DNA from 2 places in the Pseudomonas sp. VD-NE ins genome. Region 1 is predicted to be linked to the other one. Evidence: riboswitches for the same ligand, from Rfam matches in the RefSeq annotation. Region 1 holds a riboswitch; the other holds the start of a gene.

Region 1 (14,930 bases):
CAGTACTGCCAGGGTGGCACTCATGATGCCCGCCCCAACCAGAACTACGTCGACTGCTTCGTTATGCGCCATTTAACGCGTCTCCAAAATCTGCAGCACCAAATTGTCGGCATGGCTGCCAGGCGTTCCGGGACAGATCAGTTATGCCCCAGCTATCCGTGGTCAGGTCGCCATGTCCGAATCTTCGCAATTTTTCGCAACTTCGACGGATGTATGCGGCTTGGCTTTCAAGAGCTCCATGAACTCATTTCAGCACGCAGCTGGCAATTCGACTTATGGTCGAGACATCCGTTTTTGTGCAACCAAATCCGTAGCGGACAGGCTTCAGGCTCCGATATTCGAGGTATACCCGGTCCTGTGTCGTTGGGCTGTTTCAGACGCTAATGGTGCATGTTCAGACGCAAAACTTTTCATTTGCTCGCCACACTCTTGTGAAGTTGTGAAAACCCGTTTTTTTCACGCTCTTTTGAAGACGTGAACCTCAAAAAAGGGCTGTCCAGGCCTGGCACCTTGCCCGCAAAGGCAAAACAACGCGGTGGCCGAGCGTCATGACAGCTCTGCAGATTCGCGAAAAGCGGGGTTTTTGCCGGAAGAACAGGCAAGCGCGCCAACTTCACTCGATCTGTGTGGGCGGCTCTCTGTGGGCGATTTTGGGTGTCGATGCATGCGCATTGACGCTGTTGCGGGGCCCGATCAGGAGACGTCCTTATAATCGGGGGGAGATTGTATCGAAGAAATGCGGGCAGTTGCTCGTGTTTAATGACTTTTATTAGGCATCCGGTCAGATGCTCAACATCGCTTGCACCCGTGCACGGGGCTGCGACGCTATGACGCGGGCGCTGGCGGGCAGTGGCTGGTGCAACCAGTTGAGGCGGATTTCTTCGATTTCCACCCAGCCGTCGCCCATCGGTTGCAGGCTGCACTGCTTGAATGCCTGGCAATGGCCATGGCGGTCGAGCAGGGCGAAGCTGCGGTGCAGCGGGCGCGGGGCGAACAACGAGATCAGATAACGCATGGTTGAGTACCTTGTGGGGGACTGATTGCAAGGTTGCCAAGACGCCGTGACGTGAACGTGTATGCCGGGTGAATAATCTGTGACAGGAACCGCTTTCCCAAGGGTTTGTCAGACATTTCAGTATTCGCTGCCGGGCGCTGGTTACCCGCAGTGGCCCACCGCTATACTGCCGGCCTGTTTGTGCCTGATTCTGGAGAGAAGAGCATGTTGCAACGCCTGTTGTTCGGTTTGATCACTGTGGCCGGTTTGACCCTGGCCGGCTGCGCCCACAGCCCGCAACAACTGAGCCCGGAGCCGAAGCTGACCACTCAGCTCGCACCGGTCGGCCGTGGCCAGCCAGTCGTCGTGCGCGTGGTCGACGGTCGTCCGTCGCCAACCCTCGGTACCCGTGGCGGCCTGTACCCGGAAACCAGCGCCATCACCGTGCAGCGCGAGCAGATCCTGCCGAAGTTGCAGGCTCAGGCTGAAGCCGCCGTGCGTCTGCTCGGTTTCACCCCGACCAATAACGCACCGAATGCTCCGCAGTTGACCGTTACCCTGGCCGAGCTGAAATACCAGTCGCCGAAAGAAGGCATGTACGTGACCGAAGCGACCATTGGCGCAACCTTCCGCTCCGATGTGCAGAACGCCAACCGCCGTTATAGCGGCCGTTATGGCGCTTCGCTGGACCAGCGTTTCGGCATGGCGCCGAACCAGGAAACCAACACCAAACTGGTCAGCGATGTGTTGAGCGATGCGCTGACGCGTCTGTTCAAGGATCCGACTGTGGGTCAGGTTCTGGCTGAGTAAGTTTTCGGCGGATGTGAAAAAGCCCGGGATCAGTGATGGTCCCGGGCTTTTTTGTGGGTGTCAGGGTTGGAATTTGTGGCGTATGGGAGATCGATCCCCCTCACCCCAGCCCTCTCCCCAAAGGGGCGAGGGGGAAAGGGAGCCGATCGGTGTCTTTCTTGTGATCTGCATTCACCTCGAACTTTCAGGTCGATGTACCTCGAAAATCCACCTCGGTCAGTCCCCTCTCCCCCAAAGGGGGCGAGGGGGAAAGGGAGCCGATCGGTGTCTTTCTTGAGATCTGCATTCACCTCGAACTTTCAGGTCGATGTACAACGAAAATCCACCTCGGTCAGTCCCCTCTCCCCCAAAGGGGGCGTGGGGGAAAGGGAGCAGATCGGTGTCTTTCTTGAGATCTGCATTCACCTCGAACTTTCAGGTCGATGTACATCGAAAATCCACCTCGGTCAGTCCCCTCTCCCTCCGGGAGAGGGCTAGGGTGAGGGTGCTTCTGCTTTCAGGCAGCCTGCGAGTAAAAGTCGAGCACGCTAACGCCCGTCAGCAAATCCGCCTCGGGCAAATCCGCATGCTGATGCCCGCCCAGCGCGCAATACACCAGCCAATGGCGATCCTGCACATTGAAAGCGAGGCTACCGACGAGACTCTGTTGTTCGTCATAAGGCGTGATGAGGTACAGACGATCCTGGTTTTCAGCGTGAAGCATGTCGCGTTCCATGTGTGTTTCGAGGCGCGCAGGGTGGCCTATCCACATGACGAAGCCGTGACACAGGACAGCCATCGGTCGATTGTCAGGTAATTTGTCGCAAAGCCTGGGGCAGGGCACTCGGGTTTCGGTAGAATCCGCGCCGCAGTCGTCGATCTGGCAACTGCCGTACCGGTTCAGATAGAGGTCTGTGATGTCGCTGCACTTGATGACGCTGTTTACCGCCCATCCCGCCAAGTTGATCAACTTGCTGGCGTTGTTGTTGGCGTTTCCGGGCAGTTGGCTGCTGCACGCCACTCGCCGCCGTGAACAGCGCGCGATGGCCAGCATTGCCGCCCAGCGTCAGGCACAGCCGAATGCCGAGCCGATCCTGGACTGGGCGACCTTGCGCATGAACCGGTTTTTCTATCGCTTCGGTTTTGCCTGCCTCGCGCTGGCCTTGATCGTTTCCTGGATCAGCACACGCTATTAAAAGCAAAAGATCGCAGCCTTCGGCAGCTCCTACACGAATCCCCTGTAGGAGCTGCCGAAGGCTGCGATCTTTTGATCTTGCCGTTGCTTTACAGCAGTAACCCAGCCTTGACACGGTATTGATTACGCACCGGCGTCGCATATTGCAGCACCAGATACGGACGATGCTCCTCAGGGCAAGCGTCCAGCCGGCTCTGCCATTCTTCCTGCGCCTTGGCCAGTTCATCCGCCGGGAACACCTCGGCAGCTTTCGGCACATTCAACTGCGGATCGGCATCGGCCCACTGCGCATACGCCAGGTAATGCACCGGGAACAAGCGGTAACCGCCGAGAATCTGCTTGTCCATCTCGACCGCCAATTGCTTGGTGTCTTCGAACAGCTCGGTGATCGGCGCGGCAAAGTTCACGTGCACCCGGCCCTTGTAGCCAGTGATGCCCTTGGCGATGCTCACATCGTCCTCGCCGGGCGCTTTCGCGTAAGTGCCGGTGGTGGCGCGGATATACAACTCGCGAGCCTTGGCCTGGTCGCACGGGTCGTATTCGTAGCTGATCGACACCGGGGTGACGTTCAACGAGCGGATCACTTCACCGAATGGCTCGTCCTTGCGGCTCATGTGGAACATCTTGAGGATCGCCGACTCGGTACGGTCATCGCCATCCTTCGCCCGGCCTTCAGCCTGAGCGATCCAGATCGACGCGCAATCGTTGCGGATCGAGTGGTTGATGTACGCCGACAACAGCTGATACGCGGCCATTTTTTCGCGACGGCCGGTGATCGAACGGTGGACGATGAAGCTCTTGTTCAGACGCATCAGGTCGCTGACAAACGGCTTTTGCAGCAGGTTGTCGCCAATCGCAATGCGCGGTGTCGGCAGGCCGGCGTGGTACACGGCGTAGTTGACGAAGGCCGGGTCCATCACGATATCGCGGTGGTTGGCGATGAACAGATAGGCGCTGCCGGACTTGAATTGCTCGACACCGGTGTAAGTCACGCCGTCGGTGGCGCGCTCGATGGTGTGGTCGACGTAGGACTCGACCTTGTCCTGCAACGTCGCCACCGACGTCACGTCGGCGAACTCACGACGCAGCCGATGGGCTATAAGTGGTTTGAGCATCCAGCCGAAGGCACCGGCAAAACGCGGGAAGCGGAAGTGGGTGAGGATATCTAGAAACGCCTTGTCGCCGAGCAGTCTTGCCAGTACCACGGGTACTTCGCTGTCGTCGTAAGGTCGGATGGCATCGAATTCGCCCATCATGCTCTCTTGTTGGAAACGGCTAGGGTAAGTAAAGGTTTTGATCGAAAACCCGCGGGGCACGGTCTGAAAAAGTAGCCAGACAAAAATAGCCCTGCAAATAGACCGGCGATTATACGCACAAGTCACTTGGGAGACCGCGATGCTGGAAGCCGCTGAATACGAATGTCCTTATTGTGGGGAAACGGTCGAGACGACAGTGGACCTGTCCGGCGGCGATCAGACCTATATCGAGGACTGTCAGGTGTGTTGTCGGCCCATCACGTTCGTATTGCAGGTCCATGGCGAGGACTGGTTTCTGGAAGTCTTCAGCGAAAACGAGTGAGGCGCGCCCATGCAGCGAATCTACGAGCCGGAAAACCTGATGGAAGGCGAAATGCTCAAGGGCATGCTCGCCAGCGAAGGCATCGAGGCGCACTTGATTGGCCGTGATTTGCTCGGTGGTACGGGCGAGCTGCCGATCTTCGGTCTGTTGGGCTTATCTGTGGATAACGATCAGGCCGAATACGCCCGCGAGCTGATCACCGCGTACAATGCCGCGCTGCCGCTGCCCGGCGATGAACCGGAGAGCTTCCCCGGGACGCTGGTCTGTTAGGCTGAGCTTCGTTTTACTTCAGAGTCGTGTTGCCCCATGTGTGGACGTTATGCCCTGTTTCGCTGGAACCGCGACTTCGCGGCCCTGCCAGGTTTTCCCGCCGATCAGCAGGCGCAGTGGAACATTTCCCCCAATGATTCGGTGTTGATGCTGCGTGCCGGTGAAGATGGCCAGCGCGCTCTGGCCCGCGCCCGTTGGGGGCTGACGCCGCCGTGGCTGACCGATCTGTCGAAAACCCCGGCACATGCCCGGGCGGAAACCGTGGCCGAGCAACCGATGTTTCGTGAGGCGCTACGCCAGCGTCGCTGCCTGCTGCCAGCCAATGGTTTTTACGAATGGCGCGGGACCCAGCGCAAGCGCCCGTTCTGGCTGACGCCGGGGGAGGGCTCATCACTGTTTTTTGCGGCGATCTGGGAGGCTTATCCGGTGCAGGAACAGGTGTGGTTGAGTACGGCGGTGATTACACAGCCGGCGTCGAGTCAGCGGCGGCCGTTGATTCTCGATGAGGCGGGGCAGGCGGCGTGGCTGGATCCGGAGACGCCGTTGCATGTGTTGCAGGGGCTGCTGGCCAGTGAACCGGCGGTGTTGCGTGAGCGGGTGTTGGCGAATCTGATCAATGATCCGAAGCTCAATGGGCCGGAGTGTTTGACCCCGGGTTAAACCCAGAAGATCAAAAGCCCCTCACCCTAGCCCTCTCCCCGAGGGAGAGGGGACTGATTGGGGGATATTGACGAAATACACCGACTTGAACGCTCAGCTTTGAATCCATAATCGACTGGTTATTTCAGGTCGATGTATGACGGGAGACAACTCGGTCAGTCCCCTCTCCCTCTGGGAGAGGGTTAGGGTGAGGGTGCTTTTCGCTTTTCAGACCTTGAACTGATTGATCAACCGCCGCTGCTGCTCCGCCAGTTTGGTCAAATCGGCACTCGCCGAACTCGACTCATCCGCACCGCCCGCGACCTCATTGGCCACCTGTCCAATGTTGATCACGTTGCGATTGATGTCATCCGCCACCGCACTCTGCTCTTCCGCCGCGCTGGCAATCTGCGTGTTCATGTCGTTGATCACCGAAACCGCCTGAGTAATCGTTTCCAGCGCCTCAGCCGCTTTCGCCGCGTGCTGCACGCTTTCATCAGTACGGTTCTGGCTGTCCTCCATGACCCGCACCACATCGCGCGTGCCCTGTTGCAGTTGCTGGATCATGGTCTGGATTTCTTCGGTAGCCTTCTGTGTCTTCTGCGCCAGATTGCGCACTTCGTCGGCCACCACGGCAAACCCACGACCCTGTTCACCGGCACGTGCGGCTTCAATCGCCGCGTTCAGCGCCAGCAAATTGGTCTGCTCGGCAATCCCGCGAATGGCGGTGAGAATGGCGTTGATGTTCTCGCTGTCCTTGGCCAGTGTTTGCACCACGTCTACGGCTTTGCCGATTTCCACTGCCAGCACACCGATCGAGTTCGAGGTGTCACGAACAATCTGCATGCCCTGACTCGCCGCCTGATCGGCATGGCTGGCCGCTTGCGCAGCCTGCGTCGCGTTACGTGCGACGTCCTGCGCGGTGGCGGTCATTTCCTGTACCGCCGTGGCGACCTGATCGATCTCGGCCATTTGTTTTTGAATGCCGATGTTGGTGCGAATCGCGATGTCGGCCGTGTGTTCCGAAGAATCGCTGACGCTCTGCACCGACGTTACCACTTGGGTGATCATCGCCTGCAATTTGGCGAGGAAGGTGTTGAAACCCTTGGCGATCGAGCCGAGTTCATCGCTACGATCACTGCTCAAGCGTCGGGTCAGATCACCCTCACCCTGAGCAATGTCATTGAGCATCGCGACCATCTGTATCAGCGGTCTGGCGATGCCGTGGCCAACCAGCCAGATCACCAGCAAGCCGAGGCCGGCGATGAGCAGACCGACCATGGCCATGCCGAACGTGTCGGACTTGCGTTGCGCATCGAGGTCGCCCTGCAGCTTTTGCAGATCCGCCATTACCGCGTTCAAAGGCAATTGCAGCATCAGTGTCCAGCGTGCGTCGGTCTGGCCGATGCCGAATGGCAGGTACAGTTCGATGCGACCCTTGTCCTTGTTGACCGAGTAAGTCACTTCGCCGCGCTTGAGATTGGCCATGTTGGCGGTCTGCTCGGCGTCGAGAATATCGCTGACTTTTTCGCCGAATTTGCTCGGGTCTTTGGTGTAGGCGACGATCCGGCCGTTGCCGCCGATCAGGGCCATTTGCCCGGCGCCGCTGTACAGTTTCTGGTTGGCGCCGAGGAGCATTTCCTGAATGAAGTTCACCGATAAGTCAGCACCGACGATGCCCTGGAAAGTGCCGTTGAGCATGATCGGTTCAATGAAGGAGGCGAGCATGACGATCTTGTCGCCGACCTTGTACGGCGCCGGATCGATCACGCAGGCTTTCTTCGTTTCCTTCGAGCACAAGTAGTACTCGCTGGCGCGCACGCCGGTGGACAGGGTTTTCTGGTCGTCGACGTCGACCAGTTTGTCCAGGCCGAGGGTGCCGTCATCGTTGCGGAACCACCAAGGCAAGAAACGCCCGTTGGCCGCGTCGATGCCAACCACGCTGGTGCCGACGTAGGCCGCGTCGTTGTGGTCGAGGGCGTTCTTTTCCCAGCCGATGTAAGTGCCGAGAATCTTCGGGTTCTTCTCGACGTTTTCTTTGATCAGGCTGATCAACTGCTCGCGGCTGACGGTCAGACGCGGCTGGCCATCGGCGCCCGGCGTGCCGAGCAGGGCGTTGACCCGCACCAGGCCGCCGGCAATCAGCAGTGGCGCCTCGAGCTCGCGCTGGATCTGGCTGACCTGAGTCTGCGCCAGCGAGGTCAGGCGTTGTTCGATGACCTGCTCGAACTGCGCTTGCGTGCGCTGTTGCACCATCTCCTGCGTGCGCGCACCGGAGAACAGCGCATACAGCACCAGCGCGGCGACCACGCTGAGGACGATGGCGCCGGCCAGGGCGGCGACGGAAAACTGGATCGACTTGAACTTCATGGGAGCTCCGCACGCAAGAGGACGTCTGCGGTGATATATCGGCAGCCGGCATTGGGCCATGAGTGCGAGCCGGTGCAATTGAAAGCCGATGTCGCAAATGGATCTGTGCACGACGCAGTTGCTGCGGGCCTGGCGATCGCTGTGAATTTTTTACGACAGCTCAAGTGGAAAACGTCTGAAAGTCGCTGCAACACGTCCGTTGTATCTGGCGTCGATACAATTACCCGCCTAGGATACGCGCAGGTTTTCAGGGAGCTTTTGAATGAACAAGACATTGGTTGTAAGTGCACTGAGCGCAGCGCTGTTGCTGGCCGGTTGTCAGTCGGTCAACACCACCAATGGCGGCGCCGTGGGTGTGGAACGCAAGCAGTACATGTTCAGCATGCTGTCCTCGCAAGAGGTCGATCAGATGTATGCCCAGTCGTATCAGAAGACTGTCGGTGAAGCCTCCAGCAAGGGTGTGCTGGACAAGACCAGTCCTGAGGCCAAACGGGTTCAGGCAATTGCCAATCGCTTGATCGCCCAGGCGCCGAACTTCCGTCCGGATGCGGCGCAATGGCAGTGGGAAGTCAATCTGATCAAGAGCGACGAGCTCAACGCCAACTGTGGTCCTGGCGGCAAGATCATTTTCTACACCGGCCTGATCGACAGCCTGAAACTGACCGACGATGAAATCGCCGCGGTGATGGGCCATGAGATCGCCCACGCCCTGCGCGAGCACGGTCGTGAAGCGATGTCCAAGGCGTACGGGATTGAAATGGCCAAACAGGGTGCGGGTGCATTGCTCGGTCTGGGTCAGGACAGTCTGGCGCTGGCCGACACCGTGGCCAACTACGGCATGACCCTGCCGAACAGCCGTGCCAACGAAAACGAAGCCGACCTGATTGGTCTGGAACTGGCCGCACGCGCCGGTTACAACCCGAACGCCGCGATCACCCTGTGGAACAAGATGAGCAAGGCCTCGGAAGGTGCTCCTCCGGAATTCATGAGCACTCACCCGGCCTCGGCCAGCCGGATTGCCTCGTTGCAGGCAGCGATTCCGAAGGTCATGCCGCTGTACGAACAGGCTCCTAAATCCTGAGTCGGTGATCGTTCCCACGCTCTGCGTGGGAATGCCTCAAGGGACGCTCCGCGTTCCAAAAGGGACGCAGAGCGTCCCCGGCTGCATTCCCACGCAGAGCGTGGGAACGAGCGGGGTCGGCAGGGTTAAACCCAGCCACTGCTCTGCATCGCCTTGTACACCGCGACGATTGCCAGAATCATGAATGCCGAGGCCGCGAGGCGACGGATCAAGGTCAGCGGCAATTTGTCCGCAGCAAAGTTACCCGCCAATACCACTGGCACGTTGGCAATCAACATGCCCGCCGTCGTACCGATAATCACCAGCCACAGTTCCGGATATTGCGCGGCGAGCATCACCGTCGCGACCTGAGTCTTGTCACCCATTTCTGCAAGGAAAAACGCAATCAGCGTGGTCAGGAACGGCCCGAACTTGCGTGCGGTGCTGGTTTCATCGTCGTCCATTTTGTCCGGAACCAGCGTCCACAGCGCAGTGGCGGTGAAGCTTGCGGCGAGAATCCAGTGCAGCGTCGCATTCGAGAAGAAACTGCCGAACCAGGCGCCGACCGCACCGGCTGCTGCGTGGTTGGCCAGGGTCGCCGCGACAATGCCGGCAATGATCGGCCAGGGTTTGCGAAAGCGAGCGGCGAGAATCAGCGCGAGCAGTTGCGTCTTGTCGCCGATTTCGGCCAAGGCAACGATTGCGGTGGGAACGAGTAACGAGTCCAGCATCAGGATTTTCCTAAGGGGCGGGTCGACACGGCTATGACACGTACAGCCTTCCCGCCCCGGGTAAGGTGTGCGTGTCATAGGTCTTGTCAAACCCTGCGATCCGTCTGCTGCGGACGCTTGGGTCGCATACGCCATGATCTGAGGATCAAGTATGTTGACGTATGCCGGACGAGCTTGGCGCTCGTGGGAGACTACTCCCCTAGGACGGAGCGGATTCTGCCTAGGCAAATCCGTTTGGGCAAGAACAAATTTTCAGCCGCGCTTGGCCCGGTAAATCCGGAAACCATTGCCTTCAGCCTTGATCGCGCACACGCCAAGATGCTCTTCGATCAGCGGTTGATACTTGAGGAAACTGTTCGCCACCAAGCGCAGTTCGCCGCCGTTTTTCAGATGTTTCGCCGCTTTTCGCAGCAAGTTCTCCGTGGCGAAATAATCGGTATGCACGCCGACATGGAAGGGCGGATTGCTCAGAATCGCGCTCAAACCCATCGGCGCGGCGTCGATACCGTCCCCGGTCAGTACTTCAGCCTCCAGACCGTTGGCCGCCAGCGTCAGACGGCTGCTGGCAGCGGCAAACGCATCGACATCCAGCAACGTCACCTGATTGTGCGGGTAGCGACGTTTGACCGCAGCCCCCAACACGCCTGCGCCGCAACCGAAGTCGAGCAGATGGCCGCTCGGCAGTTTGTCCAGATGCTCCAGCAGCAGGGCGCTGCCGCGATCCAGTCGACCGTGGCTGAACACGCCCGGCAGGCTGATGACTTTCAACGGGCCTTCGGCCAGTGGCAGTTCATAAGTCTGCGCCAGGCTTTCCAGAGACTTGGCTTCTGGCGCGTTGGCCACGGTGACTTGCCAGAGTTGGCAGTGCCGCGCGCTGTCGAGTTTGCGCGGCTTGCCGAACGGGTTGAGCTGCTTGGACGCGCCTTCGATGCCGCTGCGTTTCTCACCGACCAGAAACACCTCACGTCCGGTCAGACGCGAAGCCACGGCGTTGAGGATGTAATCGGTCAGGTCCTTGGACTTGGGCAGAAACACCACGGCGCTGTCGAATTCCCGCTCCGGGATGTTCACGCCGAAATGGCTGCGACCTTCGAAGCGAGCGTCCAGCGCGGCTTGATCGCCGGCATGCCAGCACCAGCCGAATGCATTGGGCAAGCGCCCAAGCAAATCGTCGGCGGGCAAACCGGCCAACAACAACGAACCTTGAAACAACTCGGGCTGACGAAGCAGTACTTCACTGCGCGGATCCATAACTGCTCCTCAAAAAAAAGTGCCGCAGTTTATCAACTGACGACCCGCAGCGCCTTACCGCTGAAGAACGCCTGAGCGTTTTCGGTCAATTGGCCGACGATGCGCTGGCGTGCCTCGCGGCTGCCCCAGGCGTTATGCGGGGTGACGATCAGGCGTGGAATGTCCGCTGCGAGCAACGGATTGCCTTGGGTCGGTGGCTCGACGCTCAACACATCAGTGGCCGCGCCGCCCAGATGCCCGGCGCGCAGAGCGTCGGCCAGTGCCTGTTCGTCGATCAGGCCGCCGCGTGCGGTGTTGACCACGAAGGCGCCGGGTTTCATCGACGCCAGTTCGCGGGCACCGATGAAGTGCCGGGTGTGTTCGTTGAGCGGGCAGTGCAGGGTCAGGGCGTCGATCTGCGGCAACAATTCGTTCAACGGCAGACGATCCGGTCGAGCAGGGCGCCCGGGAATCTGCCCGAGCAACACGCGCATGCCGAACGCTTCGGCCAATCGCGCCACGGCGCCGCCGAGTTCGCCATGACCGAGCAGGCCGAGGGTTTTGCCCTCCAGTTCAACGATCGGATAGTCGAGCAGGCAGAACTGTTTCGCCTGCTGCCAGCGACCTTCGCCAACGGCTTTCTGATACTCGGCCAGACGCGTGGCGAGGTTGAGCAACAGCATGATCGTGTGTTGCGCCACCGACGGCGTGCCGTAACCCTGGCAATTGCACACGGTGATGCCCTGAGCGCGGGCGGCGGCGAGGTCGACGTTGTTGGTGCCGGTGGCGGTGATCAGGATCAGTTTCAGATCGGGGTTGGCGGCCATCGCGGCGGCGTCGATCAGGATCTTGTTGGTGATGGCGACTGTTGCACCTTGCAGGCGCTCGGCGACTTGCCCGGGCAAGGTCTGGGCGAACAGCTGCAGATCGCTGAAAGACTCGCGTAAAGGACTGAGGTCGAGGTCGCCGAGATCCAGCGAAGGGTGATCAAGGAATACCGCGCGGCGCGTGTTCGTCATCAACTGTACCTTTCGTGCTGTGAGCGTAGGGCGTAATCTGCCGAGCCTACCAGATGAAACAATTGGTTACTCAGTGCCAGAGGTACTCACAAGTCCTGTGGGAGCGAGCTTGCTCGCGAAGAGGGCGGATCAAGCGAATTGTGGTTGTCTGACACACCGCCTTCGCGAGCAAGCTCGCTTCCACAGGGAAAGCATCTGCGCCATGAGTCCGATTTGACCGATCAACTCCAGAGGAGCCCCCATGTACTGGACCGAGTTCTTGACCGTTGCACTGATCCACTTGCTGGCCGTCGCCAGCCCCGGCCCGGACTTTGCCGTGGTGGTGCGCGAGAGCGTGACCCACGGTCGCCGCGCCGGGACCTGGACCGCGCTGGGCGTGGGCACGGCGATTTTCCTCCACGTTGGTTATTCGTTGCTGGGGATCGGCCTGATCGTGTCGCAATCGATCGTGCTGTTCAACGCGTTGAAGTGGGCGGCGGCCGCTTACTTGCTGTACATCGGCTTCAAGGCGCTGCGTGCGCAACCGGCGAAAGTCGTGGCCGATGATCTGCACAAAGAGGCCGGCGTTCGCACGGCTCGCGGCGCATTCACGTCGGGCTTCGTCACCAATGGTCTGAATCCGAAAGCCACGCTGTTCTTCCTGTCGCTGTTCACCGTGGTGATCAACCCGCATACGCCATTGGCCGTGCAGGCCGGTTACGGGATTTACCTGGCGGTCGCGACTGCGTTTTGGTTCTGCCTGGTGGCTATGCTGTTCAGCCAGCAACGTGTACGTGCCGGTTTCGCCCGCATGGGCCACTGGTTCGACCGCACTATGGGCGCGGTGCTGATCGCTCTCGGCGTGAAAATCGCGTTTACCGAAATGCATTGATCTCACTGTGTAGGAGCTGCCGAAGGCTGCGATCTTTTGATCTTGATCTTAAAAAAACAAAGTCAAAAGATCGCAGCCTCGTTGCACTCGACAGCTCCTACACGAGTTGGCTGAGCTTGCTCAGGTTATTCAGATACTCGCGGGGATTTTCCCCAAGCAAACGGCGAAACATCGCGCTGAACGCCCGCGCGCTGCCGTAACCCAGGTCCTGCGCCACACGCTGCACGCTGTCCCCGGCGAGCAGGCGCGGCAGAGCTTCCATCAGGCGCAGTTGCTGGCGCCAGGCGTTGAAGCTCATCTGCAACTGTTGCTGAAACAGCCGCGCCAACGTGCGTGAGCTGGCGCCGACCTGCTGCGCCCAGTCTTCCAGCGTATTGGCATGATCAGGGGTGTGCAGCAGTGCCAGACAGATGTTTTGCAGGCGCCGGTCAGTGGGCATCGGAATGTGCAGTGGCAGGTTTTCCAGGCTCGCGAGTTCTTCGAGCATCAGTTGCTGGATCAGCGGATTGTCGGCATGCGGCGGCCCTTGCACGGCACGCAGGATCAGCTCGCGCAGCAGCGGCGTCACCGCCAGCACACAGCACTGTTGCAGGCTGGCGGGCGACAGCGCAGGCGCAATGAACAGCGAGCGCATCTGCACGTCGCCGCTCATGAAAATCTCGTGCGCCACCTCGGGTGGAATCCACACCGCGCGACTCGGCGGAATCACCCACGCCCCCGATTGCGTGACCACGCGCATGATCCCGCTGACGGCATACAGCAGTTGCGCCTCGCGATGCAGGTGCAGCGGCTGGTGCGCGCCGTCCAGGTAATCCCGGGGGTAGGCGCTCACCGGGCCGTGTTCGAAATGGCTGATTAACATGTCTGATTTGATGAGTTGCTTGGCAGGAATGCGCTTTACGGCCAACTTAGCATAAGCGCCACACAACAACGTAAAGCGTGCCGCCATGAATCAATCGAGAAACGTCATCCGCTACATCAACGCCGCCCATGTGATCGATCACATGTTCATGCTTATTTTTCCCGCCGCCGTGCTCGGCATGACTCAAGCGTTCGGTCTCGATTACGCCGCGCTGATCGGCCTGTCGCTGGGAGGTTTCATTGCTTTTGGCGCCTGTTCGCTACCCGCCGGTTGGCTGGGCGATCACTGGAGCCGGCGGCAGATGATGCTGGTGTTTTTCTTCGGTATCGGCGCTTCGGCGATCTTTACCGGCCTGAGCAACAGCCCGACCATGCTGGTGATCGGCCTGACCCTGATCGGTATTTTCGCGGCGATCTATCACCCGGTGGGCACGGCGATGCTGGTGGCCTACGCGCGGAATCGTGGCCGCGAAATCGGCATCAACGGTATGTGGGGCAATCTGGGCGTGGCATTTTCGGCGCTGATTACCGGGTTGCTGGTGGCGCAGTTCGGCTGGCGCTCAGCGTTCTTGTTACCGGGGGCGGTGGCGATTGTGCTGGGTTTTGGCTTCGCCTTGCAGGTGCGTGAGGAACCGATTCCGAAGCGTGCGCACACGCCTCTCAAGGGGGCCGCCGGCCAGCGCATTTCCATGGTTATGGTGTTCGGTGTGCTGGCGTTGGCCACGGCCACCGGTGGTGTGGTGTTCAACGCCACCACCATGACGTATCCGAAACTGTTTCAGGAGCGATTGCATGAACTGTTCGCTTCGCCGCAAACCCTCGGTGTGGTGGTCAGCCTGGCTTATGCCTTTGGCGCGGTCGCGCAGTTGAGCATCGGTCGAGTGCTGCACCGGGTCAGTCTGAAATGGCCGTTCATAGTGTTGACGTTGTGCCAGGCGCCACTGTTGTTTGCGCTGGCCTATGCCGAGGGCTGGGCAGTGATTGCGCTGGGTGCGGCATTCATGTTCGTGGTGTTCGGTCAGGTAACAGTCAACGATGCGATGGTTGCCAACTTCGTCGCCCCGCAATGGCAATCACGGGTGTTCGCCCTGCGTTACTGTTTATCGTTCGGTGCCAGTGCGACGGCGATTCCGCTGATTTCCTATGTCGAACCGCGCCATGGCTTCGTAGGCCTGTACTTGATTCTCGCGGGTTTCGGCGCACTGACCTTCCTCGCGGCAGTGGTTTTCCCACGGACGCCTTCTGAAGAGGCTGTAGGCCAAACTGCCTGATAGATAGCGAATACCGGCAAATGCTGGCGCAAAGCTAGTATTTGTACGGCTT
Region 2 (14,930 bases), 2.0 Mb from region 1:
GGACAGCCACAACGCGCACTTGCCTCAGAAAAACTCGTCGAGCAATCAATCGAAACTTCGCCAACCACCCAACTGTCCAGACCCTTACACCTTCCGGCAGATGTTCTGCCGGGACAGCTCCATGCAGCGGAGAAAGACGAGGATCGAGATGACGATGACAGTGGGAGATTTTCTGGTTGAACGGCTCAGCGAGTGGGGTGTTACGCGGATTTTTGGCTATCCGGGGGATGGCATCAACGGTGTGTTCGGCGCGCTCAGCCGGGCCAAGGGAAAGATCGAATTCGTTCAGGCGCGGCATGAAGAAATGGCCGCGTTCATGGCCTCGGCACATGCCAAGTTCACCGGTGAGTTGGGTGTGTGCATCGCCACCTCCGGGCCAGGTGCCTCGCACCTGATCACCGGCCTCTACGACGCGCGCATGGACCACATGCCAGTGCTGGCCATCGTCGGTCAGCAAGCACGCACCGCGCTGGGCAGTCACTACCAGCAAGAGCTGGATCTGGTGTCGATGTTCAAGGATGTCGCCGGGGCATTTGTGCAGCAGGCGTCGGCACCTTCGCAGGTGCGGCATTTGCTTGATCGAGCGGTGCGCACGGCCGTGGGCGAACGGCGGGTAACCGCGCTGATTCTGCCCAACGATTTGCAGGCGCTGAAATACCAAGCACCGGCTCGCGAACATGGCACCGCGCATTCCGGGGTGGGGTACACGAAACCGAAAGTAGTGCCGTATGACGCCGATCTGCAGCGTGCCGCCGATGTTTTGAATGCGGGAGAGAAGGTCGCGATTCTGGTCGGAGCGGGTGCTTTGCAGGCGACGGATCAGGTCATCGCGGTGGCGGAAAAACTCGGCGCCGGCGTCGCCAAAGCGCTGTTGGGCAAAGCCGTGTTGCCGGACGATTTGCCTTGGGTCACCGGCAGCATCGGCCTGCTCGGCACCGAACCGAGCTACAAGCTGATGAACGAATGCGACACTTTGCTGATGATCGGTTCGGGTTTTCCGTACTCGGAGTTCCTGCCCAAGGAAGGTCAGGCGCGCGGCGTGCAGATCGATTTGCAGCCCGACATGCTCAGCCTGCGCTATCCGATGGAGGTCAATCTGGTCGGTGATTCGGCGGAAACCCTCGCTGCGTTGTTGCCGCTACTTGAACAGAAAACCTCAAACAAGTGGCGCAAGAAAGTCGAAGGCTGGCGCGGTAGCTGGGAGAAAACCCTGGAAAAACGGGCGATGGCCAAAGCCGATCCGGTCAACCCGCAAAGGGTGGTGTACGAGTTGTCGCCGCGCCTGCCCGATAACGCAATCATCACCAGCGACTCCGGCTCCTGCGCCAACTGGTTTGCCCGTGACCTGAAAATCCGCCGTGGCATGCAGTGCTCATTATCCGGTGGCCTCGCGTCCATGGGCGCCGCTGTGCCTTATGCGATTGCCGCCAAGTTTGCTTATCCCGAGCGTTCGGTCATTGCGCTGGTGGGCGATGGCGCAATGCAGATGAACAACATGGCCGAACTGATCACCGTCGCCAAATACTGGCGGCAATGGGCGAGTCCGAAATGGATCTGCGCGGTATTCAACAACGAGGACCTCAATCAGGTCACGTGGGAGCAGCGGGTGATGGAGGGCGATCCGAAGTTCGAAGCCTCGCAAAGCATTCCGGATGTGCCGTATCACTTGTTCGCCATCTCCATTGGCCTGAAAGGCATTTTTGTCGATCGCGAAGAAGACGTCGCCGCGGCCTGGGAAAAGGCACTGGCCTCGGAAGTGCCGGTGGTCATCGAGTTCAAGACTGACCCGAACGTGCCGCCATTGCCGCCGCACATCAAGCTTGAACAGGCGAAGAAATTCGCCACGACGTTGCTCAAGGGCGATCCGGATGAGGCCGGAGTGATCGTGCAAACCGCCAAGCAGGTACTTGGCGCGGTGTTGCCCGGCAAGAAATGACCGGTTAACACACAGGTTTGATCGTTCCCACGCAGAGCGTGGGAACGATCAATGAGCGGAAGGTGCACTGATGATTTTCATTGGCTGTGCAGGCTGGAGTCTGGGGCGCGAACATTGGCCGGAGTTCCCGGCGGAAGGCACGCATTTGCAGCGCTATGCGGCACGATTCAACGGCGTGGAAATCAACAGCTCTTTCTACCGTCCGCATCGTCGGCAAACCTATGAACGCTGGGCCGATGGCGTACCGGAAGACTTTCGCTTTTCGGTGAAAATACCCAAACACATCAGCCATGAATTGCGTCTGGCGAACTGCGAGTCAGCGCTGGACATATTTCTGGCTGAGTGCGGCGGGTTGGGAGATCGGCTGGGCTGCCTATTGGTGCAATTACCGCCATCGCTGGCGTTCGACGAAGCCGTCGCCGAAGCCTTTTTCACGACATTGCGTCAGCGGTTTTCCGGCGTCGTGGTGCTCGAACCAAGGCACGAATCATGGATCAGCGCCGAGCCGATGCTGATGACGCATCAGATTGCCCAAGCGGCAGTCGATCCCTCGCGCATCAGCACCGATGCTTCGCCAATCGGCTGGACAGACACGAAATACTGGCGACTGCACGGCTCACCGCGCATTTACCACAGCGCCTACGATTCCGCTTATCTGCAAAACCTCGCGCAAGCCCTGCAATCAGCGGCCGCGGCAGGTGCCGCGACCTGGTGTATTTTTGACAACACCGCCAGCGGTGCCGCACTCGGCAACGCCTTGACGCTGGCGACGCTGACCTGCGGTTGAATCAGACCGCCAGGTGCTCATACAGAATCGTTGCACCAACAATCATCAGCACCACGCCACCGACGATTTCCGCACGCTTGCCGACGACCGCGCCGAGCACTCGGCCGAGCATCACGCCAAGGGTCACCATGGTCATGGTCGCCAGACCGATCGCTGCCGCCGCGACCCAGATATTCACGTCGACAAACGCCAGACCGACACCGACGGCGAGGGCATCGATGCTGGTAGCAAACGCGGTGACCGCAAGAATCAGGAAGGAGTGCGAGCCCGGTTTTTCTTCTTCCTCTTCTTCGTGTTTCAGACCGTTGTAGATCATGTGCAGGCCGAGAATCAGCAGCAGGGTGAAGGCGATCCAGTGGTCCCATTCGGCGACCCAGCGGGTGGCCGCCTGGCCGATCAGCCAGCCGATGATGGGCGTGATGGCTTCGATCACACCGAAGATCAGACCGGTACGCAGGGCTTCAGTGAGACGCGGTTTGTGCAGGCTGGAGCCTTTGCCGATGGCGGCGGCGAACGCATCGGTGGACATGGCCAGAGCGAGGAAGATCAGGGAAACAGGATTCACGGGGGCACACTTCCAGTCGGGCTATGAGTCAACGACACAACCACACGCCCGACGTTAGGCATGGATGTGTCGTCGGTCTCACCAACCAAAAGGTGTTCGTACCACGGCGTGTTGCCGAGAATGTTGATACGAACGCTTCCGAAAGGCTCGGAAACAGGCTACTCCCCAACGAGGCTGCGGATCTTATGTGGGCAAACATGAAAATTTCGTCAAAACCACGGCATCGGCAATCAGGTTTGACAAGTCACGCCGGCCGCTCGTTGATGCGCAGTTCTGCGCACAAGCCGCCCCGGGGCAGGTTGTACAGCTGCAAGGTGCTGTCGATCTTGCTGACGATCATTTGCACAATCGCCAGTCCCAGTCCGGCGCCATTGGCGTGACCGTGGCTGTAGAAACGCTCGAACAGTCGTGGGTAATCCTCTTCGTTGATACCGGGCCCAGCATCTTCGACGCTGATGTACACCGCGCCGGATGCCTGCGGTTGGACCTGTACGCGCACTTCGCTGCCGGGCGGGGCGAAGTTCAAGGCGTTGGTGACCAGGTTCTGCAAGGCGATGGCGAGTGCGACCGGGTCGGTGTCGACCGGACAGTGCTGGTCTCCGTCGAGGATCAGTTCGACGTCTTTCTCCAGCGCCAGCGGCGCCAGTTCGGCGAGCTCTTCACGCACCAGCGCAGTCAGCTCCACCGGGCTTTTTTCCGGGTTGGCCAGGTGTGGCTCAATGCGCGCCATGGTCAGCAACTGGCTGGCGATACGGGTGGCACGATCCACCGCACTGACCAGAAACTCCAGCGCCTCCTCACGCTGTTGCGCGGTACTGGCAAGCTGTGCGTTTTGCGCATGGATGCGCAGAATCGCCAGCGGCGTGCGCAACTCGTGGGCGGCGTCGGCGATGAAGCGTCGCTCGCGCGCCAGCAGGTTGTCGATCTGCTGCAACAGGCGATTGAGCGCGGTTTGCATCGGTTCGAGGTCGTGGGGCAGGGGGCGCAAATTCAGCGGTTTGAGGGTGTCGGTGTTGCGCCCGCGAATGGTCTGCGCCATGGTCCGCAGCGGTTGCAGGCCCCAGCCGATGGCCAGCCAGATCAGCATCGTCAGCACTGGCACGCCGATCACGCTCGGCCACAACGTGTGACCGACGATGCGCTCGATCAAATCCTGGCGCATGTCATCGCGCTCACCGACCCAGATCAGCAGCCCTTGCTGCGAGTCCTTGAGCAGAAACGCGCACCAGTCGCGGCCGTTTTCCATCAGGTCGTGAGAACCGAAAGTGGTCGGCGGCGCCGGGAGTTCCGGCGCTTCGGCCGAGCGCATCAACAATTGCCCATCGCTTCGCCAGACCTGAAACGTCAAACGGGTTTCGTAGGGGTGCGCCGCCTCGCCATCACCGACCCGGCTCATCGCTTGATCGAAGGCCTGATGCAGTCGCTGCCAGTTGTTGTCGCCCGGTGCGCGTTGCGCCAGCACGCCTTGCAGCAGGCGTGCGCTTTGCGCCAGTTGGGCGTCGTAGACCTCTTCGATTTCGTGATGGCTGTCGCGCAGCACCAGCCAACTGATCAGCAGATCGCCCATCAATACCAGGATCAATACCGGCACCAGAATTCGCGCACGTATCGAGATCATGGTTTGACCGCCATCACGTAACCCACCCCGCGCACAGTGCGGATCAACTCGCTCGCAAGCTTTTTGCGCAGGTTGTGAATCAGCACTTCGAGGGTGTTGCTCTCGACCCGTTCCTGCCAGCCGTACAGCGCGCCGGACAGACGCTCGCGGGTGACGACTTTGCCGGGCCGCGCCATCAGTTGATGCAGCAGCTGATATTCCATCGGCGTCATCACTACTTCGTTGCCCAGCCAGGTGACTTGCTGGCTGAGCGGGTCGAGGCACACGCCGGCATGTTCCAGCACCGGTTGCGCGCGTCCCTGACTGCGCCGCAGCAACGCGCGGATGCGCGCCTTCAACTCATCGACATCGAACGGTTTGATCAGGTAGTCGTCGGCGCCGGCATCGAGGCCGGCGATGCGCTCGGCAGTGCCATCGCGGGCGGTGAGGATCAGCACCGGCAAGTCCTGTTGTTCGCTGCGCAGTTGTTGCAGCAAGGCCAGACCGTCGAGCCGTGGCAGGCCGAGATCAAGCAGCAGCAGATCGAAGCTTTCACTGCGCAGGGCATGCAGGGCACTGACCCCGTCCTGCAACCAGTCGAGGGTATAACCTTCGTTGCTCAGGGCAACGCGAATGCCTTGTCCGAGGGCACGATCATCTTCGACCAGAAGCAGGCGCATGGCGGTTCTCTGTTGGCGGAACGGGTTGGAATGGACGGCATCATGCCGCTACGCCGAGCGTCGTGGCAGGCCACCCGACGGGAAAGATGTAACGGTTCGTTGCCAACTAAGCTTTCGCTAAGGTTGCTTTTGCACAGTGAGGTCTTTCTCATCCAGCGAGAGTGATTCCATGCGCAAACTGCTGCTGTTGTCTTTGATCGTCGCCAGCCCGTTGGCCGTCGCCGGCCCGCAATGCACCACCGCCGAGCGGTCGCAATGGCAAGACCAGAAGGCCTTTCAGGAACAGTTGAAAGCCCAGGGCTACCAGATCAGCAAGTTCAAGGTCACCGACGGCAACTGCTACGAGATCTACGGGTTCGACAAAGACAAGCGCAAGGTCGAGATCTACCACGACCCGGTCAGCGGTAAAGCGGTCAAGACCGAGATCAAGGGCTGATGCCGAGCGCGTCCCTGCGCCTGTGGGATCCCGTAGTGCGGCTGTTTCATCTGTCGATTGCGGGCGTCTTCGTCGCCAATTACTTCTTCAATGAAGCGGGTGACGACTGGCATGTCTGGCTCGGTTATTACGCCATGGGCTGGTTGCTGGTACGCACGGTGTGGGGATTTATCGGGCCGCGCAGTGCCCGTTGGGCGGACTTTTGGCCGACCCCGACGCGCCTGCTGGCCCATGCGCGCTCGCTGCTCGCCGGGCGGCCCGAACATCGCCTCGGCCATTCGCCGATCGGCGCGCTGGTGATGATCCTGATGTTGCTGGCGTTGTTCACCGTGGGTCTCAGCGGCTGGGCGATGGAAGAAGTCGACGCCTTGTGGGGTGCCGATTGGCCGTTATCGGTCCACGAAACAGCGGCCGACAGTCTGCTTGTGCTGGTGTGCCTTCACATCGCTGCTGCCGTGTTTGAAAGTTTTCAGGTTCACGACAACCTGCCGTTGTCGATGCTCACCGGGCGCCGTCGCCGATTGCCAAATGATTCGACGCGCTGACAAGGACGTCTGCCCATTGTTAACCCTCCTGTCCTTGCCGCGAGCCCCTTATGCGTGCGTTGTCCTTTCGCTTGACGTTCATTCTCGGCAGCCTCGCCGTGTGCCTGATCTTTCTGGCCGCGTGGCGCAGTCATCCACCCCATGTGCTGGCGCCATTTGCGTTGTCGACAGCGCCGGTCGATGGCGCACTGCAAGCGTCGGAGCCGATGTACAGCAGCCGTTTCGTTTCCTCGCAACTGGATGATTTTGTGCATTCCTCTTCGGTCACCGCGCTGCCCGGCGGGGACCTGATGGCCGTGTGGTTTGCCGGCTCGCGCGAAGGCGCTGCCGACGTGCAGATCCGCACGGCGCGCTTTGATGCAAAAACGGCGGAGTGGGGCGCCGAACAGGTACTGGCCACCCGGGAGCAAACCCGCGACGGCACCCAGCGCTATATTCGCAAGCTCGGTAACCCGGTGATCGCGCTCGCGCCGGACGGGCGCTTGTGGATGTTCTACGTCTCGGTGTCCGTAGGCGGTTGGGCCACCAGTGCGATCAACGTGATGGTCTCTGCCGACATGGGTCGTGAATGGTCGACGCCGCGCCAGTTGATCACCTCGCCGTTTTTCAACATCAGCACACTGGTACGCGCGGCACCGGTGTTCCATGCCGACGGCTCGATCGGCTTGCCGGTGTATCACGAGTTCATGGGCAAGTTCGCCGAGTACCTGTACCTGAGCGCCGACGGTGCCGTGATCGACAAATTCCGCATCAGTCGCGGCAAGCACTCGTTGCAGCCGACCATCGTGCCGCTGGATGGCCGCCGCGCCGTGGCGATGCTGCGTTATGCCGGTGACACCCATCATCGCGTGTTGGCCAGCCGTACCGACGATGCGGGCCAGACCTGGAGCGAACCGTATCCGCTGGAGCCGGCCAACCCCAACTCCTCGCTGGCAGCGGTAGGCACGGCTGACGACGGTTTGCTGGTGGCGCTCAACGATCTGCGCGACGGGCGTTTCAAATTGAGCCTGTACGGCACCGATGCCAATCTCAACGACTGGCGCAGTGTGATCGAACTCGATCAGTCACCGGATCCGCTCGGTCAGCCGTTCTCGCCAGAGGCGTACAAGGCCATTATCGGAGAAGGTTTCCGATCCTCCAGTGGTGCCCGCCGCCTGCCGTTGGAACAGCGCTTTCTGAGCAATCTCGACTACCGCGTGTGCAAACCGCGCGGCTGTGATTTCGAGTACGAATATCCGTATTTCAGCCGGGGTTCGGACGGTCTCTATCACCTGGTGTACTCGTGGAATAACACCTTCATCAAACATGTCAGCTTCAACGATGCCTGGCTGGCGGAGCGTCTGTGATGTTTCTTTGGCAAGCCCATTTGAGTTTTGTCCTGCTCGGTTTTGTTCTGCTGAGTGCATTTCACTTCACCCGGCCATGGCGCCCGTGGCTGTTGCCGCTGTTGGCGCTGGCCGGTTTTATCCCGGTCAACGATCTGCCGCTGGCGGCCTACGTGCGCAGCTTTACCGACGATCTGGCGATCACCACGCTGGTGTTGCTGGGCTGGGTCTGTCTGCTGCGCCTTGGCGTGGTTCAGCCGTTGCCAACGGTCAAGCGCGTTCAGGTGCTGGTGCTGTTCACCGTGTTGGCGCTGATTCTGTATCCGGCAACGATGGGCCTGACTTACGTCGATCCGTACCGCTGGGGCTTTAATCCACGGCCGATGATTGTGCTGATCGGGCTGAGCACATTGGCCCTGTTGTGGCTGCGCAACGGTTTGGCGGTGGCGATGTTGGCACTCGGCACGCTGGCCTTTGCACTACGCCTCAAGGCCTCGGAAAACTATTGGGATTACCTGATCGATCCGCTGCTGGTGGGTTACTGCCTAGTGGCCGGTGCCGTGCTGTGCGTGCGCGAAGTCTGGCGCCTGCTGCGGCCAGTCCCGGCCGTGTCGACGTCTTCAATCTGATCACCACACTGAGGTTTTACGATGGGTTGGTTGCAATCGCGGCGCCTGCGCTACGGCGTCGGCGCGGCAGGTTTGACGTTTTTACTGTTGGCCCTGCTGCGGCTGGTGTTCGTGCTGGGTTTTTCCGGTCTCGACATCAGCGCATTTGCCAACGACCCGCAACTGCGCGAAACCCTCGGCATCGGTCTGCGTTTCGACCTGCGTCTGGCAGTGTTGCTGATGTTGCCGCTGGCCGTTCTGGCATGGCTGCCTCGCTGGAACCTGACGCGCCTGCCGTTGCTGCGCCATCTGGCGCGGGGTTATTGGTTGCTGGTGCTGGGCGTGGTCGGCCTGATCTATATCATCGACTTCGGCCATTACGCCTACCTCGGGGTGCGCATCAACGCGACGGTACTGCGTTATCTGGAGGATGCGCAGATTTCCCAGCAAATGGTCCGGGAAAGCTATCCAGTGCTATGGATTGCCCTCGGCTGGCTGGCGGTTCTGGGCGTGTGGCTCTACGGATTCGTGCGTCTGGAGCGCGCGACACTGGCGCGGGAACCTCGCGCCATCCGCCGTACCTCGCTGGTCGTAGGCAGCGTTTTCGGCCTGGTCGCCGTGTTGCTGGCGTTGCTCGGTCGTGTCGAAAATCTCAATCTGGAAAACCCGGTGCCGTTGCGCTGGAGCGACGCGTTTTTCTCCGGCAATGCGCAGATTGCCGCCGTCGGCCTCAACCCGGTGCTGTTCCTCTACGACACACTCAAGGCCGGGCAGGCACAGTTCGATGAGGCCCAGGTGCGCGAGCATTACCCGCTGATTGCGCGTTATCTGGGCGTGGAACAAGCGGACGCGCAAACCCTGACATTCGAGCGCCAGCAAGCGGTGCAACCGTACCGGGTCGCCGGCGCGCCGAACGTGATGTTCGTCATGCTCGAATCGTTGGGCACCAGTGCGGTGGGCGCCTATGGCAACCCGCTGAACCCGACGCCGAACCTCGATCAACTGGCCACCGAGAGCTGGTTCTTCCGACACTTCTACGTGCCGGTCACCGGGACCGCCAAAACCGTCTGGGCGAGCATCACCGGAGTGCCGGACGTCACCCGTCAGGAAACCGCTACCCGTCATCCGTTGATCACCCGTCAGCACACACTGATCAACGCGTTCACCGACTATCAAAAGCTCTACATGATCGGCGGCAATGCCGGCTGGGCGAATATCAATGCGCTGATCCAGCAAAGCATCGAGGGCGTAAAGCTGTATCAGGAGAGCGACTGGCGTTCGCCGCTGGTGGATGTCTGGGGCATTTCTGACCTGGATCTGTTCAAGGAAAGCGACCGCATCCTGCGCGATCTGCCCAAGGACCGACCGTTCTTTGCTTATGTGCAAACCTCGGGCAACCACCGGCCGTTCACCATTCCCAAGGACAATGACGGCTTCCAGGTCAGTCATCTGTCGCTGGAACAAGTGCAAGCCGCCGGCTCGCGCAGCGTCGAGCAATACAACGCGGTGCGCCTGCTGGATTTCAACATCGGCAAGCTGATGGAGCTGGCCAAGGCCGGCGGCTACTACGACAACACGATTTTCGTGTTCTTCGGCGACCACAACACTCGCATCAGCCAGATCCCGCACATGCCGCCGGCCTTCGAACAATTGGGGCTGGAAAGCAACCATGTGCCGGTGCTGATCCATGCGCCGGGCATGCTCAAAGCCAAGGTGATCGATGAAGCGGTGGGGTTGGTGGATTTGCTGCCGACGGTGGCAGGCATGGCCGGCATCCCGTTCAGCAACGGCGCGATGGGCCGCGATATTCAGCAGCCGGCACCCGAGGGCGAACGGGTGGTACCGCTGGTGTTGCGTGAAGGCACATTCCCGTTGATTGGCGGCGTGACCCAGCACCACCTGCTGCAAATGCAACACGACGGCAGCGCGCCGACCTTGCACGACCTGCGCTCGGCGACACCGCGAGACAACGTCGCCGAGCAACATCCGCAGGAGTTTCAGCGGCTGGTGGAGCTGACGCGGGGGCTGCATGAAAGTGCGCGGCTGATGCTGTATCGCAATGTGCGCTGAGGAGCCCTCACCCTAACCCTCTCCCAGAGGGAGAGGGGACTGAGCGCGTTGCTCGCGCAAGTTACGCCGACTTGAAATACCGAGTTGAACGCAAGATTTGAAAGGCGCACAAATCGGCTCCCTTTTTCCCTCTCTCGGGGGGAGAGGTGACTGACCGAGGTGTTTGAACGAGATGCGCCGACTTGAAAGACCGAGTTGAACGCAAAATTTGAAAAGCACACAAATCGGCTCCCTTTTTCCCTCTCTCGGGGGGAGAGGTGACTGACCGAAGTGTTTGAACGAGATGCGCCGACTTGAAAGACCGAGTTGAACGCAAGATTTGAAAAGCCCACAAATCGGCTCCCTTTTTCCCTCTCTCGGGGGAGAGGTGACTGAACGAGGTGTTTGAACGAGATGCGCCGACTTGAAAGACCGAGTTGAACACAAGATTTGAAAAGCGCACAAATCGGCTCCCTTTTTCCCTCTCTCGGGGGGAGAGGTGACTGACCGAAGTGTTTGAACGAGATGCGCCGACTTGAAAGACCGAGTTGAACGCAAGATTTGAAAGGCGCACAAATCGGCTCCCTTTTTCCCTCTCTCGGGGGGAGAGGTGACTGACCGAAGTGTTTGATCGAGATGCGCCGACTTGAAAGACCGAGTTGAACGCAAAATTTGAAAAGCCCACAAATCGACTCCCTTTCCCCCTCGCCCCCTTGGGGGAGAGGGCTGGGGTGAGGGGGTAGAGCCAGCAGACGGTTGCGATCGCCTGAAAAAACACTAATTACCATCAGCCACTTTGCGCTCTATCTCATCGATCTTGCGCTGCAGCGTCTCGGCGTCCTGCTCCTTCACTCTTGTGGACGAGGGGGTGATGACTTCATCCACGGCTTTGGTGTCATCGTCCCGGTCTTCAAGATCGCGCTCGACCACATTCACCGGTTTGCCGGACGTGTCGGTTGGCGGGGCGTTCGGGGTTTTATCGTCGCTGTTCATGTTAGTGACCTCCAGTGGTGTAAACATTGGAGGCAGGCGGTGCGGCAGTCGTTCGATATTTTTGCCGGGTTTTGCCGAATGGCGCCCTCCCGCGATGGAGAGGGCGCGCTGGCAGCTTTCAGTCCTTGAGAATGTCGCGATCCTTGGTTTCGGGCAGGAAGAACGTGCCCAGTACCGCCGTCATCACCGCGATCACGATCGGGTACCACAGCCCGTAGTAGATATCGCCGGTCGCGGCGACCATGGCAAACGCCACCGTCGGCAGGAAACCGCCGAACCAGCCGTTGCCGATGTGATAGGGCAGCGACATCGAGGTGTAGCGGATGCGGGTCGGGAACAGCTCGACCAGCCACGCGGCAATCGGGCCGTAGACCATGGTCACGTAGATCACCAGCACGGTCAGCAGGAGCAGGACCATTGGGTAGTTGGTTTTCGCCGGGTCGGCTTTCTCCGGATAACCGGCGTCCTTGAGTGCAGTGCCGAGGGTGGCGGTGAACGCATCATTGCGCGTCTTGAAGTCGGCGGCTGGGAGGGCGCTGCCTTCGAAACTCTCGACGACTTTGTCACCAATGCGCACTTGCGCGACGGTGCCAGGTTCGGCGATCACGTTTTCATAGGGAATCGCCCGTTTCGCCAGCAGGGTCTTGGCCAGGTCGCAGGAGCTGGTGAATTTGGCCTTGCCCACCGGGTCGAACTGGAACGAGCACTGGTCGGGGTTGGCGATGACTTTGACCGGGTTCTTCTCCTGGGCGATGAACACGTCAGGGTTACCGTACTGGGTCAGCGCGTGGAAGATCGGGAAGTAGGTCAGCGCCGCCAGCATGCAGCCGACCATGATGATCGGCTTGCGCCCGATGCGGTCGGAGAGGCTGCCGAAAATCACGAAGAACGGCGTGCCGATCAGCAGTGAGCCGGCAATCAGCAGGTTGGCGGTCTGCGGGTCGATCTTCAGCGTTTGCAGCAGGAAAAACAGCGCATAGAACTGCCCGGTGTACCAGACCACCGCTTGCCCGGCCGTGCCGCCGAACAGTGACATGATCACCACTTTGAGGTTGTCCCAGCGCGCGAAGGACTCGGTCAGTGGCGCTTTCGACGCCTTGCCTTCGGCCTTCATCTTCTGGAACACCGGCGACTCGCTCAGTTGCAGACGGATGTACACCGAGACGATCAGCAGCAGGATCGACAACAGAAACGGTATCCGCCAGCCCCACGCCTCGAAGGCTTCAGTGCCCAGCGCGGTGCGGCAGGCGAGGATCACCAGCAATGACAGAAACAACCCGAGGGTCGCGGTGGTTTGAATCCACGACGTGAAAAAGCCGCGTTTGTTGCGCGGTGCATGCTCAGCCACATACGTCGCTGCGCCGCCATACTCGCCGCCCAGCGCCAGACCTTGCAGCAGGCGCAGGGTAATAAGGATGACCGGCGCGGCGACGCCAATGGTCGCGTAACCGGGCAACAGACCGACAATCGCGGTCGAGACGCCCATGATGACGATGGTGATGAGAAAGGTGTGTTTGCGCCCGATCATGTCGCCGAGCCGGCCAAACACAATCGCTCCGAATGGCCGCACCGCAAACCCCGCCGCGAAGGCCAACAAGGCAAAAATGAACGCGGTGGTTTCGTTGACACCGGCAAAGAAGTGCTTGGCGATGATCGCCGCCAGTGAGCCGTAGAGGTAAAAGTCGTACCACTCGAAAACCGTGCCCAGGGAGGAAGCGAAGATGACCTTGCGCTCCTCCTTGGTGATGCCGCCGCTGCGCGGTGGGCTGCCGGTGGATGCTGTGTCGATTGTGGCCATGGGTGTTCTCCGTCGTGCTTATTGTTGTAGGCCGGAGTCCCCCGTTATTGCTTGTCTCACTCTGGCCTTGTGGCATATGCCGGAAGCGCTGTCGCGTGAAGCTTGCACAGTGTCGCCATCGCGCATTTGTGCAAGCTTTCCTGAAGCATAATCAGCTTCTGCCAGATATCCAGCCGCCGGCCTGCCTACTACGCCTTTACCCAGCGCTGCCGACTCCAGGCACTCAACCAGTCGACCACAAACACCAGCACCAGCATCGCCAGAATCACTGTACTGGCCTGGGCTTCCTGAAACAGGCTCAGACTCACATAGAGCATCTGCCCAAGCCCACCGGCGCCGACAAAACCCAGCACGCTGGCCATGCGGATGTTGTTTTCCCAGCGATACAGAATGTACGCGAGCAGTTGCGGCGCAAGGTTCGGCAGCGTGCCGTAGCAAAAGGCGAGGAGCGGATTGCCGCCCTGCAAACGAATCGCTTCGGCCGGTTGCGGCGGGGTGTTTTCCAGCGCTTCGGCGAACAAACGACCGAGCACGCCGGTGGTGTGCAGGGCGAGGGCGAGGGTGCCGGCGTTCGGCCCGAGGCCGGCGGCGAGCACCATCAATGCCGCCCAGACCAGTTCCGGAATCGCCCGCAAGGCATTGAGCAGCAGGCGCGAGGCACTTTGCAGCGGCCAGCCGAAACGTCCGGCGGCGGGCAGGGCGAGGACGATGCCGAATACCGCAGCGAGCAGGGTGCCTAGGGCTGACATCGCCAGGGTTTCCATCGAGCCATGCAAGATGGCTTTCAGGTAATCCGCACTCAAATCCGGGCTGAGAAAACGCTGCACATACGCGCCCATCTGCTTGAGACTGGTGGCGCTGCCCAGTTCACCGAGATCGAGCCCCAGATAAGCGAACGAGGTTATGACGGCCAGCGCGATGCCGGCGATCAGCAGCAGGTTGATCAGCCGATTCATGTCAGCCTCCAGCGCAGCAAGCGGCTGAGTTGATCGGCGGCCAACACCAGAATCAGGAAGCACAGCAGAATACTGGCGACTTCACCGCCGGCGAACATGCGAATCGACAGATCGATCTGCTGACCCAGACCTCCAGCGCCGACAAACCCCATCACGACTGACGCGCGGATCGCGCATTCCCAGCGATAAACCGTATACGACAGCAGTTCCGACGCGACATTGGGCAACGTGCCGTAGGCAAACGCCGCGAGACGACCACTACCAGACTGCAACAATGCATGCGCCGGGCGCTGGTCAGTCGACTCGAATATCTCCGCGTAAACTTTGCCGAGCATGCCGCTGTAGGTAATGGCGATGGCCAGTACACCCGCCGCCGGACCTAGCCCGACAGCGCGCACGAACAGCAGCGCCCAGACGATTTCCGGCACGCTGCGCAAAAAAATCAGCAAGCCGCGCACTGGCCAGCGCAGCAGACGTCCCAGTCGACTGGGCACGCCACCGCGCGAGGCGGCGGACAGCGACAGCGCGCGGCTGGCGATCAGGCCGGCCGGTATCGCCAATAACAGCGCCAAGGCCATGCCGGCGGTGGCGATAGCGAGGGTTTGCAGGGTGGCTTTGAGCAGTAACTGGAGAAACGCTTCATCGTGCGCCGGTG

What was found. Region 1 has a riboswitch for manganese ahead of RMV17_RS24540 (TMEM165/GDT1 family protein). Riboswitches for the same ligand answer to the same signal wherever they lie in the genome.
Region 2: another riboswitch for manganese. It lies ahead of mntP (manganese efflux pump MntP); the one in region 1 lies ahead of RMV17_RS24540 (TMEM165/GDT1 family protein).

What each region holds. Positions count from the first base shown of each region.
Region 1 is NZ_CP134772.1:5,521,063-5,535,992, reverse strand. It holds gene mqo (malate dehydrogenase (quinone)) at 1-72, opposite strand, end outside; gene RMV17_RS24590 (hypothetical protein) at 782-1,015, opposite strand; gene RMV17_RS24585 (YajG family lipoprotein) at 1,220-1,804, shown strand; gene RMV17_RS24580 (hypothetical protein) at 2,301-2,507, opposite strand; gene RMV17_RS24575 (hypothetical protein) at 2,701-2,979, shown strand; gene RMV17_RS24570 (1-acyl-sn-glycerol-3-phosphate acyltransferase) at 3,068-4,231, opposite strand; gene RMV17_RS24565 (CPXCG motif-containing cysteine-rich protein) at 4,374-4,556, shown strand; gene RMV17_RS24560 (putative signal transducing protein) at 4,566-4,826, shown strand; gene RMV17_RS24555 (SOS response-associated peptidase) at 4,863-5,486, shown strand; gene RMV17_RS30225 (methyl-accepting chemotaxis protein) at 5,694-6,398, opposite strand; partial or broken gene RMV17_RS30220 (hypothetical protein) at 6,597-6,656, opposite strand; gene RMV17_RS24545 (M48 family metallopeptidase) at 8,098-8,916, shown strand; gene RMV17_RS24540 (TMEM165/GDT1 family protein) at 9,042-9,626, opposite strand; yybP-ykoY riboswitch at 9,716-9,838, opposite strand; gene RMV17_RS24535 (class I SAM-dependent methyltransferase) at 9,879-10,877, opposite strand; gene RMV17_RS24530 (2-hydroxyacid dehydrogenase) at 10,910-11,875, opposite strand; gene RMV17_RS24525 (LysE family translocator) at 12,117-12,746, shown strand; gene RMV17_RS24520 (helix-turn-helix transcriptional regulator) at 12,844-13,608, opposite strand; gene RMV17_RS24515 (MFS transporter) at 13,694-14,878, shown strand.
Region 2 is NZ_CP134772.1:3,542,920-3,557,849, reverse strand. It holds gene RMV17_RS15895 (thiamine pyrophosphate-requiring protein) at 149-1,936, shown strand; gene RMV17_RS15890 (DUF72 domain-containing protein) at 2,007-2,723, shown strand; gene mntP (manganese efflux pump MntP) at 2,725-3,288, opposite strand; yybP-ykoY riboswitch at 3,298-3,467, opposite strand; gene RMV17_RS15880 (ATP-binding protein) at 3,533-4,906, opposite strand; gene RMV17_RS15875 (response regulator) at 4,903-5,565, opposite strand; gene RMV17_RS15870 (PepSY domain-containing protein) at 5,735-6,001, shown strand; gene RMV17_RS15865 (cytochrome b/b6 domain-containing protein) at 6,001-6,546, shown strand; gene RMV17_RS15860 (exo-alpha-sialidase) at 6,597-7,892, shown strand; gene RMV17_RS15855 (hypothetical protein) at 7,889-8,500, shown strand; gene RMV17_RS15850 (LTA synthase family protein) at 8,522-10,549, shown strand; gene RMV17_RS15845 (hypothetical protein) at 11,306-11,521, opposite strand; gene RMV17_RS15840 (MFS transporter) at 11,640-13,319, opposite strand; gene phnE (phosphonate ABC transporter, permease protein PhnE) at 13,508-14,275, opposite strand; gene RMV17_RS15830 (ABC transporter permease subunit) at 14,272-14,930, opposite strand, start outside.